DNA from 3 places in the Pseudoduganella sp. SL102 genome. Region 1 is predicted to be linked to each of the others. Evidence: predicted binding sites of a transcription regulator. Region 1 holds the regulator's gene; each other region holds the start of a gene.
The links. Region 1 encodes HrcA, which represses chaperone genes, less so after heat shock. Its sites were predicted from a motif close to TTAGCACTCNNNNNNNNNGAGTGCTAA; they were not measured.
Positions count from the first base shown of each region.

Region 2: groES (co-chaperone GroES) is a predicted target of HrcA. The motif match lies at 1,905-1,931, and genes of this name have one in related genera.
Region 3: rpoH (RNA polymerase sigma factor RpoH) is a predicted target of HrcA. The motif match lies at 4,807-4,833, and genes of this name have one in related genera.

Region 1 covers NZ_CP115554.1:7,266,380-7,273,474, reverse strand. Annotated here, with positions in the region: gene OU994_RS30925 (hypothetical protein) at 1-588, opposite strand, end outside; gene OU994_RS30920 (hypothetical protein) at 614-1,213, opposite strand; gene OU994_RS30915 (metallophosphoesterase) at 1,388-2,371, opposite strand; gene OU994_RS30910 (hypothetical protein) at 2,352-2,795, opposite strand; gene OU994_RS30905 (HAD family hydrolase) at 2,897-3,607, shown strand; gene hrcA (heat-inducible transcriptional repressor HrcA) at 3,662-4,678, shown strand; gene OU994_RS30895 (transposase) at 5,007-5,354, shown strand; gene OU994_RS30890 (IS3 family transposase) at 5,351-6,217, shown strand; gene fur (ferric iron uptake transcriptional regulator) at 6,314-6,742, opposite strand; gene OU994_RS30880 (outer membrane protein assembly factor BamE) at 6,875-7,095, shown strand, end outside.
Region 2 covers NZ_CP115554.1:6,421,447-6,428,541, reverse strand. Annotated here, with positions in the region: gene groL (chaperonin GroEL) at 1-1,537, opposite strand, end outside; gene groES (co-chaperone GroES) at 1,576-1,866, opposite strand; gene OU994_RS27265 (hypothetical protein) at 2,214-2,348, shown strand; gene OU994_RS27260 (hypothetical protein) at 2,697-2,927, shown strand; gene OU994_RS27255 (cell division protein ZapA) at 2,924-3,235, shown strand; RNA gene ssrS (6S RNA) at 3,282-3,462, shown strand; gene OU994_RS27245 (EVE domain-containing protein) at 3,592-4,056, shown strand; gene lgt (prolipoprotein diacylglyceryl transferase) at 4,117-4,935, opposite strand; gene OU994_RS27235 (LysR family transcriptional regulator) at 4,935-5,831, opposite strand; gene ilvD (dihydroxy-acid dehydratase) at 6,035-7,095, shown strand, end outside.
Region 3 covers NZ_CP115554.1:1,540,566-1,547,660, reverse strand. Annotated here, with positions in the region: gene OU994_RS06655 (AEC family transporter) at 1-479, shown strand, start outside; gene OU994_RS06650 (MerR family transcriptional regulator) at 692-1,642, shown strand; gene ftsY (signal recognition particle-docking protein FtsY) at 1,851-2,921, shown strand; gene OU994_RS06640 (cell division ATP-binding protein FtsE) at 2,947-3,606, shown strand; gene ftsX (permease-like cell division protein FtsX) at 3,603-4,517, shown strand; gene rpoH (RNA polymerase sigma factor RpoH) at 5,001-5,900, shown strand; gene OU994_RS06625 (hypothetical protein) at 6,259-6,741, shown strand; gene ggt (gamma-glutamyltransferase) at 6,738-7,095, shown strand, end outside.

The sequences.
Region 1 (7,095 bases):
GTTCTTTTCGCAGGTCACCAGGGCGTCGGCACGGATCGCATCGCCCATGATGCCGGCGCCATTGGCGATCGTGCAAGTCTGGCCGTCCGGCTGGTTAAAGATCGTCACGCCATACGGATCGCCGACAGCAATGTTGTCGAAGCTGGCCGTTGGCGAAGCTACCGTCACCGGCAGCACGGTCGAGCCGTTGATGAGCTGCAGGTTGGCGCCGGTCAGGCCCTTGACGGACACCACGACCGAGTAACGGTTCTGGGTGCAGTTGAGCGCCACGGTGACCGCTTCCATGCGGCCGGCGGTACCCGCCGTGCTGGGCGGATTGCAGGTCATGTGCTGCGGCTGGGTCTTGATCACCACGTTGTAGTTGCTGCCGTATTCGACCGTGCGCGGGAAGCTGAAGTCGGTGGCGCCGACCGGTACCGAGATCACGTCGTCGCCATTGGCCAGTTGCAGGCCCGGATTTGACAGCGGCACCTTGTTGCCTTTCGCATCATAGAACGCGCCGGTGATCGTGAATTCCGACTTGCCGCCGCAGCCTGCCAACGCCATGACCGCTGCCAGCACCGCCGTGCCCAGGTATGTTGCTTTCATCTAGTTCTCCAGTAAGTGGCGGTGATCAGGAAGCGCGCGGAACGCACGAGACCGCGAGATTCAGCTTGTCGCCCGACGGCATCGTGCCGGTGGGGTTGTCCACGGTGCAGGCCAGTCCCTCGGGTTGCTGCAGCACCGTCACGCCGTAGGCGGCGCCGTCGAATACCTTTCCGGGGAAGACAAAGTCGGGGCCGGTGTTGGGACGGATCGTGACGGTCATGTTACCGAGCGCCAGCACCAGCTGGTCCTGCGTCAGGCCGGTCACGGTGCCGCCCAGCTGGTAGCTGTTGGTTTCGCAAATGACCCTCGGCCGCAGCGCGGTGTAGTAATTGGCCTTGATATTCTTGCCCGAAGCTTCGTCCACGCGGCATTCGGCGGCGGTAGGCTGGGTCTGGACTTCGATGTTGATCGTGGAATCCTCGGCGATCAGGTTCGGGAAATAGACCTGGGAACTGCCCGCGGCGACGGACACGGTCTGGTCGCCGTTCTTCAGGACCAGGCCAGGCTTGGCCAGGCCTTCGACCGTCACCAGCAGCGTCAGGTTGCCGTTGTCGTCACCGCCGCAGCCGGCCAGCATCGCGGCGCACAGCGCGCCTGCGGTTGCGCGCGCATACATACTCTTCATAACAATAACAATCTCCAAATTGATCGGGGCGGATGCCGGGCGGCGGCTGACCCGGCAGCGGCACGGCCGGGCCGGAAGCGGCGCGTACTGAGCCGGAAGCGGCGCCTATTTTAGTCCATTTGGCAAGCCCGGAGGCGCTAATTCCTTGTAACGACCTGTGTCATCGCCGCGCCTTCACGGCACGCGCGCGACGGCGCAGGACGATACACGCCCCTGCAACTGGCAGCGGTTGCGCACATTGCCGCCGCGGTCGTGCACCGCCACCTGCCAGGTATCCGGCCCGGTGCGTTCCATCGTCATGAAGCCGAAGCCGCCCTGCCAGGCGCTGAAATGGGCGATCACGGCGCCGGGCGCCGGCTGGATGGCGGATACCTCTTCCGGCAGCGGCACCACGTCCTCCATCGTGCCGGAGAAACCGGCCACGAACTGGCTCGGATGGCTGGTCTTGAAGCTGGCCTGTTGCCACATATGCACGTGGCCGGACAGCAGCGCCTGCACGCGGGGCGGCAGCAGCAGCGGATTGACCGAGCCGAAGCTTTGCTGCAAGCCCGCGTCGCCCAGTTCCAGGCGCAGCTGGCTGGCCTTGTCGAGGCTGGCGCCGAAGCCGAGCACCGGGTGGTGGTTCGCCAGCAGGTTCCAGGTGGTGCGCCGCGACAGCGTTTCAGCCTGCAGATAGGCGTCGCGGTAGCGGGCAAAGCCGGTGTCGCCCGGTTGCAGGCCGCGCCACGACGTGGCGGCCGTGTCCACCACGAGCAATTGCGCGTCGCCCCCCAGCGGCACCGCATACGGATCGCTGTAGTTGCCGATGGCGTCGTCGGCCGGCACATTGCAGTCGCGGCCGGCCTGCAGCGGGCGGGGATCGAGGAAGCGCCACCAGCCCTGGCCGGCCCGGGTGCAGCTTTCATGGTTGCCGCGCACCACCACCCACGGGGCGGCCCGCAGCAGGGGTTCGGCAGGCAGGAAGAAATCCTCGCGCCAGGTATCCCAGCCATAACCCCACGGGCTGCCGGCACAGCCGGCGTTGCCGTCCGGGCAAGGATTCTCGCGATAGTGGTAGTCGCCCACGTGGACCACGAGGTCCGGCTGCCAGCGGGCCGCCGCCGCCGCCACGCCGGCGAAGGGGAATTGCTCCGGATCGTTACACGCCTGCCAAGGCATGATCGGCCTTCTTCAGGCGGCAGCCCGTGTCGCCGATGACGACGATGCGCCGCGCCTCGTGCTGTGGCAGCGGCAGCGGGGTGCCGGCCAGCGCAGCCCGCTGGGTACCCGCCGGCAGCGGCGCCTCGCAGGCGAGCACGGGAAACGCCGACGGCTTCGAATCGGCGGGCCCCGATGCGGTCGGCCGCTGCGCGATCGTGGCCGGGGCGGCGCGGACCGACATCGGCACCGGCCTGCCATCCACGTCCAGCGTGGGGCAGGCCGCGGCGACGGTGATCACGCGGGCCGTGGCGGCGCCTTCCTCGCCCAGGACCACGTAGCTGGAGAGCACGTCCGGCGGCAGCGGCGCGGTGGTGGCGCAGCCAGCGAGGAGGGCGGCGGCAAGCGAGGCAGGCAGGAGCGATGTAACAGGCAGCAGACGCATGATGACCCCGGTTCGATGTCAGTCCGCTAATTTAGCACCAAGTAAATACCAATGCGACAGCATGCCGGGCCTTTCGGGCCGGGCCATGCGACAATGGCGCCATGAACGACATCGCACGACCCAAAGCCATCCTGTTCGACCTGGACGATACGCTGTGGCCGATCGGCCCGGTGATCGCCGAAGCGGAACGGGGCCTGCATGCCTGGCTTGCCGAACACGCGCCGAAGGTGGCGCAGGCCTTCACGATCGAACAATTGCGGGAACAGCGCATGGCGCTGCTGGCGGAAAAGCCGGAACACCACCTGGACCTGATCGGCCTGCGCCGCGCCGCGCTCGAAGCGGCGTTCCGGCACGTGGACGAAGACCTGGCCCGGCTCGACGGGGCGATCAAGCATTTCACGGCGGCCCGCAACACCGTGGAGCTGTACCACGACGTGCTGCCCGGCCTGCATCGCCTGGCCGAGAAAGTCACCCTCGGTTCGGTCTCGAACGGCAATGCGGACCTTGAAGTCATCGGTCTCGCCCACCATTTCAAGGTATCGCTGGCGGCCAGCCGTTTCGGCAAGGCGAAACCCGACCCCGGCATCTTCCTGGCGGCGTGCGAAGCGCTCGGCGTGGCGCCCGGCGAAACCGTCTACGTGGGCGACGACCTGCGCCTCGACGTGGAAGGCGCGCAAAAGGCGGGCCTGCGGGCGGTGTGGATGAACCGCACGGGCAGCACGGCCCACCTGGAAGCGGGCATCGTGCCCGACGCGATCTGCCGCGACGTGGGCGAGCTGATTGCGTGGCTGGAACAACAGTTAGCCGATTGAATTCCCGGCGCGCGCCCCGCGGTGCATAATGAAAGCCTAGCCTGTGAACCGATCATGCAACTCGATACCCGTGCCCAAACCCTGCTCAAAGCCCTCGTAGAGCGCTATATCGCCGACGGCCAGCCTGTCGGCTCGCGTGCGCTGTCGAAGATTTCCGGCCTTGACCTGTCGCCGGCCACGATCCGCAACATCATGGCCGACCTGGAAGAACTCGGTTATGTCGCCAGTCCGCACACATCCGCCGGGCGCGTGCCCACGCCGCGCGGCTACCGCATCTTCGTCGACACGCTGCTGACCGTGCAGCCGATCGACGAGCGCGATGTCGAATCCAGGTTGCGCCCGCAGGCGCAGCCGCCGCAAAAACTGATCGCCACCGCGGCGCAAATGCTGTCGTCGCTGTCCCAGTTCGCCGGCGTGGTGATGAGCCCGCGCCGCGAATCGGCGTTCCGGCAGATCGAATTCCTGCGCCTGGGCGAGAAACGCATCCTGCTGGTAATCGTGGCGCCCGGCGGCGATGTGCAGAACCGCCTGCTGCTGACGGACGTCGACTACACGCCGTCCCAGTTGCAGCAGTCCGCCAACTTCATCAACCAGCATTACAGCGGCCTGGCGTTCGACGAGGTGCGCACGCGCATGCAGGGCGAGCTGCGCCAGCTGCGCGACGACATGGGCCGCCTGATGCAGGCCGCGGTGGAGGCGGGCAGCGAAGCGATGGCCGAAGCCGGCGAGGACATGGTGATTTCCGGCGAACGCAACCTGCTGTCGGTCAGCGACCTGTCGTCGAACATGACGTCGCTGCGCCAGATGTTCGACATGTTCGAGCAAAAGACCGGCCTGATGCAGTTGCTGGACGTGTCCTCGAAGGCTTCCGGCGTGCAGATCTTCATCGGGGGCGAATCGACCCTGGTGCCGCTGGACGACATGAGCGTGGTCACCGCGCCGTACGAAGCCAATGGCCGCATCGTCGGCACGCTCGGCGTGATCGGGCCGACCAGGATGGCGTACGAACGGGTGATCCCGATCGTGGACATCACGTCGCGGCTGCTGTCGAACGCGCTCAGCCAGAACTAATCGAAGCTCACCCCAAGTGCAAATTCCGGGGTCAGAAGGGAGTCCTGGCATGCATGCCAGGACCGTTGCGCAGGCGCGAAGCAGGCTTCGCGAAACCCCTGCTACACCCCGGCGGGGCAGAGCAGGGGTTTCGAGGAGCGCTGCTCCTCGCCTGCGTAGCGGTACCGGCATGCATGCCGGTACTCCTCCCTGACCAGCCCTTCGCTGTTGGGGTGAATGCATGTGCTTTCCATGTGTTGCGTGACGCTTAACTTAACGGCATAGGGTCTGAGGTGTACCGGGTTTCGTGGACATCCTAAACAAGAGACAATACGTCTCAGAGGAATCCATGACAACCAAGCCAGAAAAATCCCCATCTGAAGATGCTGCCGCCGAACGGCAGCGTCGTTCTGTTTACACCAAACAATTCAAGCTTGCCGCTGTTGCTCGTCTTAACGATGGCAAACAGACGGCGGAAGCGCTGGCACTGGAGCTGGGCGTCAGGCGCAATCAGCTCTATAAATGGGCCAAGGCCCTAGAGCAAAAGGGGCCGGAGGCCAGCTTCAGTTCGCGAGGGCGTAAGCCGGCGAGTGAAGAAAGTGAGATCGTGCAATTAAAGCATCAGTTGGCTCGCGCCCAGGAGGAGCTGGCCATCCTAAAAAAGTTCGACGCGTACTTGAAGCGACAGAAGCAGTGAAGTACGCCGCCATTGAAGAACTCCGCAATCACTTCCCTGTGAAAGCGCTGTGCCGCGTGCTGGAGATTAGTCGCAGCGGCTTTTATGCCTGGCGCCGCCGGCCACCTAGCCGACGTAGCCAGGAGGATCTCTCACTACGTGAGAAAATTCGGTGCCTGCACGACTCGAGTCACCAGGCTTTGGGAGCGGTGAAGACGTGGCACCAACTGAACAGCGATGGCGTAGAGTGTGGCAAGCATCGCGTTGCGCGATTACGCAAACTTGAGGGCATTGAGGCACTGCGCAAGGCAAAGTTTCGCGTCATGCGTGCCCATCAGCACACAGAGCCACCGGCCCCTAACTTGCTCGACCGAGTTTTCACCGTGCCCTTACCGAACAAGGCATGGGTCAGTGACATCACTACCATCCACACCCGCGAAGGCTGGCTACATCTGGCCATTGTTCTTGACCTGTTTGCTCGCCGGATCGTTGGCTGGGCCATGAGCCCTCGTCAAGATGCAATGCTGCCGATTGCCGCGCTCCAGATGGCGATCGTGCAGCGCCGGCCGGCACCAGGACTAATATGCCATACCGATCAAGGCTCAGTTTATGGCTCAAAGGAGTATCGGAACGTGCTCGAGACGAACGACTTAATCCCAAGTATGAGCCGACGTGGAAACTGTCATGACAACGCTGTGGCGGAGAGCTTTTTCTCCACAGTGAAGAACGAAAAAACCCGCCACATCATCTTTACGACACGGGCCGAAGCGATCACTCAAATATCCGACTACATCGAGCTGTACTACAATCTGCGGCGGCCCCATCAAACGCTGGGGTACCGCAGCCCGATCGAAATCGAAAAACAGCATCAGATGCTTAATTGAAGCGTCTACGTAACCCGGGACATCTCAGTCTGTCCCCGGTGCATAGTCGCGCCGCATGAAAAAAACGGCCCTCGCGGGCCGTTTTGCTGTCAGGCATTAATGCCGGTGCGGGCAATTCTCCTTCGTGCAGCTGCCATAGATCGCCAGCGCATGCTCGGCGATCCTGAAGCCGCGTTCGGCGGCGATGCGCTGCTGGCGGGCTTCGATTTCCTCGTCGACGAATTCCTCGACGCGGCCGCAATCGAGGCACACGAGGTGGTCGTGGTGGGAACCCTGGTTCAGTTCGAAGATCGCCTTGCCGCTTTCAAAGTGATTGCGGTTCAACAGGCCGGCCTGTTCGAACTGCGTCAACACGCGATAAACGGTGGCGAGACCGACGTCCATATTGTCGGCCAGCAAGATCTTGTAGACATCTTCGGCCGTCAGGTGACGCACGGAACTGTTCTGGAAGATGTCGAGAATCTTCAGGCGCGGCAGGGTGGCCTTCAGGCCGCTGGCCTTAAGGTCGGTGGGGCTGTTACTCATGTTCGGTAGTCGGTTTAGGCTGGAGTGCTTTATGATATAGCGTTTCGGCACTTCCGCTCAATCGATTTGAGGTCACTTATGCGCGTCACCCAAGCGTCACCGTCGTCCGTCCCGCCTGCTGTCTTGCCAGAGATGAATCAGCTGAAATCCCGCGTACCCCTGCTGGCAGCGGCTGCCTGCGTGGCGCTCGCACTGGGCGGCTGTGCCGGCAAGACCGTGCTGGGGCCGAAAGAAGGCGCGCAGGTGGCACAGCAGGCCAACCCCGTCGTCGATCCGGCCAACGGCGCCGTGACCACCAAGGCATCGCAGATCCAGCGCTTCATGTGGTTCTTCTCGCCGTACCGTCCCGATAT
Region 2 (7,095 bases), 840 kb from region 1:
TCAGGCCGGCGATCGATGCGGCGTTCTGCAGTGCCGAACGGGTTACCTTGGCCGGATCCAGCACGCCCATTTCCACCATGTCGCCATAGGTGCCGTTGGCGGCGTTGTAGCCGTAGTTGCCGGTGCCGCCCAGGACAGCGTTGACCACCACCGACGATTCTTCGCCGGCGTTCTGCACGATCATGCGCAGCGGCTCTTCCATCGCGCGCAGCACGATCTTGATGCCGGCTTCCTGGTCAGGGTTGTCGCCCTTGACGGTCAGCGCAGCGCGGGCACGCAGCAGGGCCACGCCGCCGCCAGGAACGATGCCTTCTTCCACGGCAGCGCGGGTAGCGTGCAGTGCATCTTCCACGCGGGCTTTCTTTTCCTTCATTTCGACTTCGGTGGCAGCGCCAACCTTGATCACGGCAACGCCGCCGGCCAGCTTGGCCACGCGTTCCTGCAGTTTTTCACGGTCGTAGTCCGAGGTCGCTTCTTCGATCTGTGCGCGGATCTGGCGAACGCGGCCTTCGATGCCGGCAGCTTCGCCAGCGCCGTCGATGACGATCGTGTTTTCCTTGCCCACTTCGATGCGCTTGGCCTGGCCCAGTTCTGCCAGCGTGACTTTTTCCAGCGTCAGGCCGACTTCTTCAGCCACCACCTGGCCGCCGGTCAGCACTGCGATGTCTTCCAGCATGGCCTTGCGGCGGTCGCCGAAGCCAGGAGCCTTCACTGCGCAGGTCTTCAGGATGCCGCGGATGTTGTTGACCACCAGGGTCGCCAGCGCTTCGCCTTCGATGTCTTCGGCGATGATCAGCAGCGGACGGCCGGCTTTCGCCACTTGCTCCAGTACCGGCAGCAGGTCGCGGATGTTCGAGATCTTCTTGTCGAACAGCAGGACGAACGGGTTTTCCAGGACAGCGACCTGCTTTTCCTGGTTGTTGATGAAGTACGGGGACAGGTAGCCGCGGTCGAACTGCATGCCTTCCACGATGTCCAGCTCGTCGTTCAGCGACTTGCCGTCTTCCACGGTGATGACGCCTTCCTTGCCCACTTTTTCCATCGCTTCAGCGATGCGCTCGCCGATCGAGTAGTCGGAGTTCGCAGAGATCGCGCCAACCTGGGCGATTTCCTTCGAGGTGGTGCATGGCTTGGCGATCTTGGTCAGTTCTTCGACGGTGGCGGCGACGGCCTTGTCGATGCCGCGCTTCAGGTCCATCGGGTTCATGCCGGCGGCAACGAACTTCATGCCTTCGCGCACGATGGCTTGTGCCAGCACGGTCGCGGTGGTGGTGCCGTCGCCGGCGTTGTCGGAAGTCTTCGATGCGACTTCCTTCACCATCTGCGCGCCCATGTTCTGCAGCTTGTCCTTCAGTTCGATTTCTTTCGCGACCGAGACACCGTCCTTGGTCACGGTCGGGGCGCCGAACGAGCGCTCCAGCACGACGTTGCGGCCTTTCGGGCCCAGGGTGACCTTGACCGCGTTGGCCAGGATGTTGATGCCTTCAACCATTTTGGCGCGCGCTGCGTCGCCGAAAATCACTTCTTTAGCTGCCATGTTGGAAATCTCCAGATTCTATGTAAGGGGTCGGCCGATTACTTGTTGACGATCGCCAGGATGTCTTCTTCGCGCATCACCAGCAGCTCTTCGCCATCGACCTTGACGGCCTGGCCGGAGTATTTGCCGAACAGGACGCGGTCGCCGACTTTCACTTCCAGTGCGCGCAGCGTGCCATTGTCGGCAACCTTGCCGTTGCCCACTGCCAGCACTTCACCCTGATCCGGCTTCTCGGCGGCGGCATCAGGGATGATCAGACCGGATGCGGTCTTGGTTTCCTGGTCCAGGCGTTTGACGATGACGCGATCGTGCAAAGGGCGAAGGTTCATACAAAACTCCTTATGTGTACAGTGAGGTTGATTCGTTGTTAGCACTCTCGACTAACGAGTGCCAACAATTATAGGGATGGTCCTAAGTGATTTCAAGAGAATTCATATTGGGAAAATTTCTATCGGCGGTAGCGCTCGCAGCGGGAGGCCGGAAAGCCCCGTTTGTGTTTTGACAAAGCTTCGCCGGAGGTGCACACTGTCCGTTCGCATTCGGAAGCATTCTTCACACGTGCATTGACGTACTGCATCAGGTTGCACGGCATCAGGTTGTACTTCATAAGCGTTGCACTGTATTAACGTTGCAGGGATTGCAAGCATTAAACGTTGCATTGTCTACGGAGGCTGCGATGTTCCAGACGAAATTCCCCAGAGACCTGCATGCGCCGGAATGGGTGCGTGTGGCGATCAACGTGGCCGCCGGCGCGGCGTTGGGCGTGCTGGCTGGCGCCATGCTGTTGCTGGCGCTGGGCACGGTCACCTGACTGGCCCGGCATTCCTGGCATGCCGCCATCCGGCGGCATGCATGTCGGCTACCTGCGTCTGCTACTTACTTCTGCTACTTGCTTCTGCTACTACTTACTTCGGCTACTACTTACTTCGGCTACTACTTACTTCGGCTACTACTTACTTCTGCGCCTATTTACTTCTGCTGCTGCATCGGTCATGTCATGGGCCACCTCGTCCGCCATTTCACCGGCTACCTCATCCGCCACCTCATCCGCTATCCCGCCCGCCTTCCTTGTAGCGGCGTTCTGCCATTAAGATGTAATTAAGTAAAGAACCGTCCCGATTCGGTTGACCACGTTATCGCGCCGCCCTATAGTGGCGGGATGATTGCAGACTTCCAAGAACTTTCCGACAAGATCGAGCAGTTGGCCGAGCTGGCGCTGTCGTTGCGGCGTGAAAACGCCCAGCTGCGCCAGGCCAATGCCGCATTGGTGGCTGAAAACCTGGGATACCAGAAGCGCCTGGCCGAAGCGCATGCGCGCGTGTCGGCACTGCTGGAACATATCCCTCCGCTGGAAACGGCAACCCCCGAGCAAGAGGACCTCCAGTCATGAGCAACGTGGACGTCAATATCCTGGGTTCGTCGTATCGCCTAGTCTGCAAGGACGGCGAGGAACGCGCATTGCGCGAAGCGGCGGCCCTGCTGGACAAGAAAATGACCACCATCCGCGACACGGGCAAGGTGAAGGGCAACGACCGTATCGCCGTGATGGCCGCGCTGTCGATGGCCGCCGAATTCCTGACGGCCAAGGCGCCGGCCGGCCCGCTGTCGGAGATCTCGCTGCTGGAAGTACAGCACAAGATCGCCGCGATGCACCGGGTGCTCGACGGCGCGCTGACCCCGCAGGAAAATCTCTTCTGACGCACGATAGGACTTTCCCTGACGGCGTTTGAGGAGTAAACTGCGTCCTACCCTGCGGTGTTCGAGAAGTGCCATATATTCCTTGAACCATTAACACGCATAGGTCGCGGAACATTGTTCGGCGGGTGTGAGCGTCGCTAGTCCGATGAACCCGAAGTTGAACTGACTGTGGCCGCCTTGAACCGTTAGGTTCAGGATGCCGGCATGACGGCACAGGCGGGGCCCTATATGAAGTACTGAAAGCGGTTGTGGCACCGGAAGGTGCGCAGCCGCTTTTTTACGTCCCGCTTTTTTACGTCCCGCTTTTTTACGTTCGATCATTCACGCCCGCCGTTTTCACGTCAGGAGCAAGGCAGATGCCGAAACAGTACTGGCTGATGAAGTCCGAACCCGACGACGTCAGTTTCGACGACGTGCTCGCATCGAAGAACCAGACCACGTCCTGGTACGGTGTGCGCAATTACCAGGCCCGCAACTTCATCCGCGACGCCATGCAGGTCGGCGACGGCGTGCTGTTCTATCACTCCAGTTGCGCGGTACCGGGTATCGCTGGCATCGCCGAAATCGCCAGCACGCCGTATCCGGATGCCACGCAGTTCGATCCGGCCAGCCCGTACTACGACGCCAAGGCCACGCAGGAAAGCCCGCGCTGGACCGGCATCGACGTCAGGGCCGTGAAGCAGGGGCGCTACGTGGAGCTGAAGGAGTTGCGCAGCCATCCCGAACTGGAGAACATGCGCCTGCTGGCCAAGGGCAGCAGGTTGTCCGTGATGCCGGTGGAAGCGGATGAGTGGCGCTTCATACTGAAGCTGATCGGCTGAAGCGCCAGCCGGAAGACTGGCGGCGCAGGCGTGCCGGCCTGCGCATGCGGCGACAATGCGCTACGCGTGCGCCGGCGCCGCGCCGTAGGTATTGCGCCGGTACGACCACACCAGCATCGCGATGGCGGCCACGATCATCGGCAGCGACAGCACCTGGCCCGACGTGACCGGCAATCCCAGCACGGTGATTTCCCAGTCCGGCGTGCGGAAGTACTCGGTGAAGAAGCGCGCGCAGCCATACAGCAGCGTGTACATGGCGCCCACCGCGAGGCGCGGACGGGCATGGCGCGCGAACAGCCACAGGATGATGAACACGAGGATGCCGTCCACCAGCATCTGGTAGATCGGCGACGGGTGGCGCGGCAGCGCATCCACGTTCGGCCAGATCATCGCCCAGGGCAGGTTCGGGTCCAGCACCGGGCGGCCCGGCAGTTCCGCGTTGATGAAGTTGCCGAGGCGCCCGGCGGCATACCCGAGCGGCACCATCGGCGCGATGAAGTCGTACACGTCCAGCAGGTTGCGCTTCGCCTTGCGCGCCCAGAACCACATCGCGATCAGCACGCCGATGAAGCCGCCATGGAAGCTCATGCCGCCATGCCAGACCTTGAAGATTTCCAGCGGCGTGGCGAACAGGTGCGGCTGGTAGAAGATCACTTCGCCCAGCCGGCCACCGAGCACCACGCCCAGCATGCCGTAGAACAGCATGTCGTCCAGGTCGTGGTTCTTCCAGCCCAGGGCGGCGATGTGCGGCTGCCGGATGCGCACGCGGCCCAGCGCGATGAACAGCGCGAAGGCCAGCACGTACATCAGGCCGTACCAGTGGATCGCCACCGGGCCGAGCTGCAGGGCGACGGGATCGGGCATCGGGTGAATCAGCATCAGAGTCTCTTTCTCATCAAGTCCAGGAAGCCCTTGAGGACGGGGGAAGTATTGTCGCGGCGCCAGGCCAGGCCCGTTTCGACCAGCGGGGTGGCCTGCGCCAGCGGGCGGTATTCTACTCCCGGCCGGCGCAGGTTGGAGACCGATTGTGGCACAAGGGCGATGCCCATGCCGGCCGATACCAGGCTGACGATGGTCTGCATCTGGATCGCTTCCTGGCCGATGACGGGGGTGATGCCGGCGGCGCGGAACACGGCCAGGATGGCGTCGTACAGGCCCGGCGAAATCGCGCGCGGGAAGATGATCAGCGGCAGTGGCGGCAGCGCCGCCAGGTCGGCTTCGTGCTTGCCGCGCAATTCGGGCAGGCTGGCCGGCGAGGCCAGGATCAGGGGCTCGTTCAGCACCGGCAGGTAATCCAGTTCCGCTTTCGCCTTGTCCGGCAGCGGCGGGATCAGCAGGCCCGCATCGACACGGCCGTGCAGCAGTTCTTCCAGCTGCAGGTCGGAGGTGGCTTCCTGCAGCGTGATCTGCACCTGCGGAAAGGCGGCACGGTAGGCGCGCAGCGAAGGGGGCAGCACGCTGTAGTCGGCCGACGAGACGAACGCCAGCACCAGCTTGCCGGTGGCGCCCGATGCCGCGCGCTTGACGAGGCCCGGCAGTTCGCCCGCCTGGGCCAGCAGGCGGCGCGCTTCCGGCAGCAGGGCGTCGCCGGCCGCGGTCATCGCCACGCCGCGGCGGTTGCGGTCGAACAGGGCGGCGCCCAGCATGTCTTCCAGCGCGAGGATGGTCTGCGACAGGGGCGGCTGCGTCATGTGCAGGCGCTTGGCCGCGCGGCCGAAGTGCAGCTCCTCGGCCACGGTGACGAAATAACGCAGCTGGCGCAATTCGATGTTCATGTTCAGTGATATCTCCAGGCTCTCACAGCGCATTAAATCATATATTTGACAACTGATGCCGGCGGGCGCAAGCTGATGCCCTTTCGCGCCTCCGCGCATGCGTGCGCGTGTGCAGAAGTTGCCAACATTTTTTGCCAACATTTCCTTGCTGTCAGTTGCGTCGTCAGTTGCTGCCCTTTTTACAAGTCTGAGGAGACATCGTCATGCCAACCTACCGTTCCTATACCACCACCCAGGGCCGCAACATGGCCGGCGCCCGCGCGCTGTGGCGCGCCACCGGCATGAAGGATGGCGATTTTTCCAAGCCGATCATCGCCGTCGTCAACTCGTTCACGCAATTCGTGCCGGGCCACGTGCACCTGAAGGACCTGGGCCAGATGGTGGCGCGCGAGATCGAGGCCGCCGGCGGCGTCGCCAAGGAATTCAACACGATCGCCGTCGACGACGGTATCGCCATGGGCCACGGCGGCATGCTGTACTCGCTGCCGTCGCGCGACCTGATCGCCGATTCGGTCGAGTACATGGTCAACGCGCACTGCGCCGATGCGATGGTGTGCATCTCCAACTGCGACAAGATCACCCCCGGCATGCTGATGGCCGCCATGCGGCTGAACATCCCGACCATCTTCGTCTCCGGCGGGCCGATGGAAGCGGGAAAGGTCGTCAAGGTCGTCAACTCCGACAGGAAGATCATCAAGCTGGATTTGGTGGATGCGATGATCAAGGCCGGCGACGCGACCGTGTCCGACGCCGACGTGGCGGAAATCGAGCGCTCGGCCTGCCCGACGTGCGGTTCCTGCTCCGGCATGTTTACCGCCAATTCGATGAACTGCCTGACCGAGGCACTGGGCCTGTCGCTGCCGGGTAACGGCACGATCCTGGCAACCCACTCGGACCGCAAGGAACTGTTCCTGCGCGCCGGCCGGATGATCGTCGAGATCACCAAGCGCCATTACGAGCAGGACGATTACTCGGTCCTGCCACGCAACATCGCCAGCAAGGCCGCCTGGGAAAACGCCATGGCGCTGGATGTGTCGATGGGCGGTTCCACCAACACCGTGCTGCACCTGCTGGCTGCCGCGCACGAAGCGGAAGTGTCGTTCACGATGGCCGACATCGACCGCATTTCGCGCAACGTGCCGTGCCTGTGCAAGGTCGCGCCGATGACGGACAAGTACCACATCGAAGACGTGCACCGCGCCGGCGGCATCATCGCCATCCTGGGCGAGCTGGCGCGCGCCGGCCTGCTCGATACGTCGCTGCC
Region 3 (7,095 bases), 1.7 Mb from region 1:
GCACCACGCCGAACCTGGGTACCGTGGCGAAGACACTGGCACGCAATCCGATCATCCAGGCCACGCTGGCCGGCGTGCTCGTCAGCGTGCTGGGCATCGCGCTGCCGAAAGAGCTGATGAATACGCTCGACATCCTCGGCAAGGCAGCCACCGCGCTGGGCCTGCTGTGCGTAGGCGGCGGCCTGGTGTTTTCGCTGGAAGGCGCGCGCCCGGCAGCGCTTGCCGTCAGCTCCGTGCTGAAACTGCTGGTCATGCCATTGCTGGCGGCCCAGGTCTGCCTGTGGCTGGAGGTGTCGCCGCAGGTGGCGCTGGCAGCCTGTTTCTATTGCGCGCTGCCGGCCGCCCCGAACGCCTATATCATGGCAAAGCAGCTGGGTGGCGACGCCCGCCTGATGGCATCGCTGATTACATTGCAAACCCTGCTGGCCGTGATGACCGTGCCGTTGAGCCGGCAGTTCATGTCCTGGCTTGGCGCATGACGGTGCCGGCTACAATTTTTTTCACGTTATTTGTCCACGACATGAACGGTGAAAGCCCATAAATAAAATGCATCTATGCATCCTGCCTGTACATGTCATGGACAAGTCACACAGGACGCATGGCCGGCCCTTCCCGCAAGGATGGGCTGTCATTTTTCCCCGGGAAAAGGCATTAAAATGCTGCACGCCCAACGCAGGAGTAGCCCGCGCAGATGAATAACCCGATGCATTTCTCGCCCATGCCGTGCACGATCAGCGACGTCGAGCGCGATACCGGCGTGGCCAAGGAAACGCTGCGCGTATGGGAACGGCGGTACGCGTTTCCACGGCCGGAACGCGACCCGTTCGGCGAGCGGCTGTATCCAGTCGAACAAGTGCACAAGCTGCGCCTCGTCAAGCGCCTGATCGACCTGGGCTTCCGGCCCGGCAAGGTGATCGGCTATACGGCGCAGGAGCTGCAGGCACTGGCGGAAAAAACCACCTCCGGCAACCGGCCGCGCCTTCCCGACGCTACCGAGCTGACTCCTTACCTGGACCTTTGCCGCAGCCACGACAGCGACGGGCTGCGCCGCAAGCTGTCGCAGGCGTTGCTGGTGATGGGACTGCGCAATTTCGTCATCGACCTGATGGCCCCGCTGACGGGCGCCATCGGCGACGCCTGGGCATGCGGCGACCTCGGCGTATGGCAGGAACACTTGCTTACGGAAACGCTGCAAATGGTCTTGCGCAGCGCGATCTTCTCGATGCCGCCCACCAATCCGCTGGGCGGCGCGCCGCGCCCGCGCATCCTGCTGACCACCACGCCGCAGGAAAGGCATGGCCTGGGCCTGCTGATGTCCGAAGCGCTGATGGTGGCCGAGGGTGCCGGCTGTTATTCGCTGGGCCCGCAAACGCCATTGCCCGATATCGTCGAAGCGGCCCGCGCCCTGCAGGTGGACGTGGTGACACTGTCGTTCTCGACCTCGATGAATACCCGCCACGTGCTGGACGCGCTGAAGGAATTGCGGGCCCGCCTGCCGGAACCGGTGGTCCTGTGGGCCGGTGGCGGCAATGCCGCGCTGCGCCGGCGCGCCCCGGCCTACGTGCAGGTGCTGACCTTGCCCGACGTGGCCGCGGCGCTGGCCGACTGGCGCCACGAACAGCGCAGGCACGCCGCTGCCTGAGCCCGGAGTCCCGAGCCGGCGCACGTCGTAATGCAAGGGGGAACGGCTGCGGGATCGCGCGCCAGCGCTTCCCAGGGCCGGCCGAGCCCGGGGGAAATACTGGAAATACCCTTTCAGCAAGGTTTTCCGGGGCGCTCTGGTAGAATAGCCGGCGCAAGAAACCATTCCCAGCGTGTTACCGGCCACCGCGGCCGCAGCCCCCACACACATGTTCAGCTTCTTCAAGAAAAAAACCGTCACGCCCGACGTGCCGCCGGTCGCACCTGCGGACCAGGCGCCGATCCCGGCTCCCGCTGCCCCTGCTTCGAATCCCGCGCCGGCCGCCGTTGCCGCTGCGGTTCCACTGGCTTTCGACGTTGAAACCGCGCCGCGCCCCGAATCGAAACAATCCTGGATGAACCGGCTCAAGGCCGGCCTGTCGAAAACCTCCGCCAACCTGTCGCTGCTGTTCGTCGGCGCCCGCATCGACGACGACCTGTATGACGAACTGGAAGCGGCGCTGCTGATGTCCGATGCCGGCATCGACGCCACCGAATACCTGCTCGATGCGCTCAAGCGCAAGGTCAAGGACGACAAACTGACCGATGCGGCCGCCGTCAAGGTGGCGCTGAAGGCCTTGATGGTCGACCTGCTGCGGCCCCTTGAAAAACCCTTCGTGCTGGGCCGGCACCAGCCGACCGTGATGATGATTTCCGGCGTCAACGGCGCCGGCAAGACCACCACGATCGGCAAGCTCGCCAAGCACATGCAGGCACATGGCCAATCCGTGCTGCTGGCCGCCGGCGACACGTTCCGTGCCGCGGCCCGCGAGCAGCTGATGATCTGGGGCCAGCGCAACAACGTGACGGTGGTGTCGCAGGAATCGGGCGACCCGGCCGCCGTGTCGTACGACGCGGTACAGTCCGGCAAGGCGAAGGGTACCAATGTCGTCATGATCGACACGGCCGGCCGCCTGCCGACCCAGTTGCACCTGATGAACGAGCTGCAGAAGATCAAGCGCGTGATCGGCAAGGGCATGGACCAGGCGCCGCACGAAACGCTGCTCGTCATCGACGGCAACACGGGCCAGAACGCGCTGACCCAGGTGAAGGCGTTCGACGATGCGCTGCAGCTCACCGGCCTGATCATCACCAAGCTGGACGGCACCGCCAAGGGCGGCGTGCTGGCCGCGATCGCGCGGGTGCGCCCGGTGCCCGTGTATTTCATCGGCATCGGCGAGAAGATCGAGGACCTGCAGCCGTTCGACGCCGAAGAATTCGTCGAAGCCCTGCTCGGTTGATGGCTGGGGAACGGAAAAACCGGCCATGATCGAATTCGTCAACGTCACCAAGCAATACACCGCCGACACCACCGCGCTGCGCGACGTCACGCTGACGGTCGCCAAGGGCGAGCTCGTCTATCTGGCGGGCCCGTCCGGGGCGGGCAAGTCCACGCTGCTGAAGCTGATCGCGGCCATGGAGCGCCCCACGTCGGGCCAGGTGACCGTGAATGGTACCGACATCGGCCGGCTGAAAAGCGCCGGCGTGCCCTTCCTGCGCCGCAACCTGGGCCTGATCTTCCAGCAGCAGCGGCTGCTGACCGACCGTTCCGTGCTGGCCAATGTGATGATGCCGATGCTGGTCACGGGCTTGCCCCGTAGCCAGGCGGAAGAACGCGCCCGCGCCGCGCTGGACAAGGTGGGCCTGCTGAGCCGTGCCACCGCCAGCCCGCTGGCATTGTCCGGTGGCGAGCAGCAGCGCGTGTCGATTGCCCGCGCCATCGTCAACCGGCCGCAGATCATCCTGGCCGACGAACCGACGGCAAACCTGGACCGCGCCAGCGCCAACAAGGTCTTCGACGCGCTGCGCGCCTTCAACAAGGCCGGCGTCACGTGCCTGATCTCGACCCACGACGAACTGGTGCTGGACAGCGCCAGCCGCGTGATCCACCTGAAGCAGGGCGAACTGCTGAAGGAGGCCGCATGAGCGTGTGGCTGCGTCAACATGGCTTCGCGCTGGGCGCCGCGGTGGGGCACCTGCGCCGCTCGCCGGGCTCGTTCTTCTTCAACATCCTCGTGGTGGCGATCGCGCTGGCGCTGCCGTTTGCCGGCGTGACGGTGCTGGACAATATCCGGCCGATGTCCGAACAGCTGGCCGTCGACCCCGAACTGTCGGTATTCCTGAAGCAGGACCTGCCGCGCGAGCATACGCAAGGCATGGCCGGTTCGCTGCGCGCGGTGGCGAAGGATGCCCGGATCGTGTTCGTGCCGCGCGAAAAGGCGCTGGAGGAACTGCAGGAGAAAAACGGCGTGGCCGGCGTGATCGACACGCTGGGCGAGAATCCGCTGCCCGACAGTTATATCGTGCGGCTCAATGCCTTCCAGAGCGCTGCGGAAAGCGCGCACGTGGACGATATCGCGGACAGCATCCGCGCCATTCCCGGCGTCGAGTCGGTGCAGGTCGATTCCGAATGGGTCAAGCGGCTGGCCGCCCTGCTGGGCGTGCTGCGCGTGGGCCTGCTGCTGCTCGCGGCCACGCTCGGCACCGTGGTTGTCGCGGTGGTATTCAATACGATCCGCCTCCAGGTGCTGACGCAGCGCGAGGAAATCCTCGTGTCGCGGCTGATCGGCGCGACCGATACCTATATCCAGCGCCCGTTCTATTACACAGGCGCGCTGCTGGGCCTGTTCGCTGGCGCCGTCGCGCTGGGTGCGGTGGCGTTGTCGCTGCATCCGCTGAACGCGGCGATCGCCGAGTTTGCCCGGCTGTACGCATCCGAATTCCAGCTGGCCCCGCTCGAACCGCTGGCGATGGCGCTGCTCTTGGCACTGTCGGCTGGCCTGGGGCTGGTCGGCGCGGCGCTGTCCGTGCGCCGGCAACTGGCCCGGCTTGCCTGACGCAATTTTCCCGGCGGCCTGCTCTTGCAATCGGGCGGGCCGCCCTTATCTCTTTGTCCACCCCCTCCTGCCGACGTACAAACTCGTTGGCTGCACTCCTACATCCGCCCCCGGATGATCGTGCGTTCACGCACAGAGTCCGTCGCGCCGCGTCGATAATCTTGTCTTACAACTTTTGATCCAGCTCAAATTCTGCGCAGTAACATTGGCGCGCCGAGCCGCGCCCCAGCCCTACCGATTAGTATTGAGCCATAGCAAAGAGGCTATCGAAGCCATAGAATTAGTGACATTGGCACTCCTCGGTGGAGAGTGCTAATATATGTTCAAACGCAACGTTGAACACGATAAAGTGCCGGCAAGTCTTGACAGCAAGTGCTTGCCGGTGGTTAAGACCGAATTAAGCTCAACGTTGCATGCTGTACGCAAATGTCGCGCTGCAATCCCGCAGCAGGACCATGCAAGACCTTCAAGCGAGGAATGAAAATGACTACCATGTCCGCACCTTCCGCCCTGGTTCCAGCCGGCAGCAGTGCACTGGGACTCGGGTTCAGTGGCAACCTGGGGAACCTGGACGCCTACATTTCCGCTGTGAACCGCCTGCCGATGCTGACGCACGAGGAAGAAGTCTCGCTGGGCCGCCGCCTGAAGGAAAACAATGACCTGAAGGCAGCGGAAAAGCTGGTGCTGTCGCACCTGCGCCTGGTGGTATCGATCGCCCGCGGCTACCTCGGCTATGGCTTGCCGCACGCCGACCTGATCCAGGAAGGCAATATCGGCCTGATGAAGGCCGTGAAGCGCTTCGACCCGGACCAGAACGTGCGCCTCGTGTCGTACGCCATGCACTGGATCAAGGCCGAGATGCACGAGTACATCCTGAAGAACTGGCGCCTGGTGAAAGTGGCCACGACGAAGGCGCAGCGCAAGCTGTTCTTCAACCTGCGCAGCCACAAGACCGGCCTGGATGCGATGACGCCGGACCAGATCGACGCGCTGGCGAAAACGCTGGACGTCAAGCGCGAGGAAGTGATCGAGATGGAAACGCGCCTGTCCGGCCGCGATATCGCGCTGGAAGCACCGACCGACGATGAAGACGACAAGTTCTCGCCGATCGCCTACCTGTCGTCCGACCTGTCGGAGCCGACCAAGGTGCTCGAAGCGGAACAGGTGACGCGCCTGCAGTCGGAAGGCCTGGAAACGGCCCTGGGCAAACTCGATCCGCGCTCGCGCCGCATCGTCGAAGCGCGCTGGCTGGCCAACGACGACGGCTCCGGCGCCACGCTGCACACGCTGGCCGACGAATTCGGCGTCTCCGCCGAGCGCATCCGCCAGATCGAATCGGCCGCGCTGAAGAAGATGAAAGGCGCGCTGGCCGCCTACGTGTAAGGCGCCCCGCTCCCTCCAGAACCCGGCTTCGTGCCGGGTTTTTTATTGCCTGAAAATCGGTGACGAAAACCGGTGACAGGCTCCGATTCTTCGAAAACCGGTGACAGGCTCCGATTCTTTGGCAAGTTCCCGAAAACCGCTGGTGTAGCAGAGGGCTCGAGGAGCACTGCTCCTGGCCTGCGTAACCGAGAGTGCCTGCTGGCCCTCTCTCCTTCCAGGCCGGCAAATCGGAGCCTGTCACCGGTTTTTTTGCAACTTTTGTTCTCGAATCGATGTTTTCCTGGCAGCTATAGCTCAGCAGTGCGACCATTTTCATAGCAATTTGATAACCTGAAGGTCCTTGCCGGATGGAGGACCTATGCAAGCCAGGCTCATCGGAATTATCGGCTGCGCGCTGACGGCGGGCGTGGTGGCCGCGTGCTCGATCGACAGCACGCAGGCGGAAGCGGTGGCCGACAAGCCCCGCAAGACCAGCGCCAGCTACGCGCTGCGCCAGGGGGAAAGCGTGATGCTGGCGCCGGGCACGCACCTGAAGCTGGAACGTATCAACGACAGCCGCTGCGGGCAGGGCGCGGTGTGCGTCTGGGCCGGCTACATCAGCTACACATTCATGCTGACGAGCCCGCGTGGAACGCGCAACTTCGTGCTGGCCGAGAACATGCCGAACGCGAAACCCGCCCTCACGCAGGATGGGCTGACGTTCGCGCTGGAAAAACTGGAACCGCCCGAACCGCCCGCCGTGGATGCGCCGCCGCCGGATTATCGGGTAAGCTTGCGCGTAACGATCGCCCGCATAGCCCAGACAGCCCGCCCACCCACCAGGCAAGCCACCAGCTCATGACCAGACACCTCGTCGCCGCCATCGTCCTGACCGCCGTCGGCACGGTCGCCATTGCAAAAACGCCGGTCGCGACCGGTACCGGCGGCGCGGTCGCCACGATCAGCGAGCAGGCGTCGCAATCGGCGCTGGCGATCCTGGACAAGGGTGGCAACGCGATCGATGCGGCCATCGCCGCGGCGGCCACGCTGGGCGTGACGGACCCGTTCAGCTGCGGCATCGGGGGCGGCGGCTTCATGGTGGTGTACCTGGCCAGGGAACAGCGCGTGGTCACGATCGACCACCGCGAAACGGCACCCGCCGCATTCAGCCCGGCCACCTTCCTCGACAACGGCAAGGAAATGGATTTCGACACCG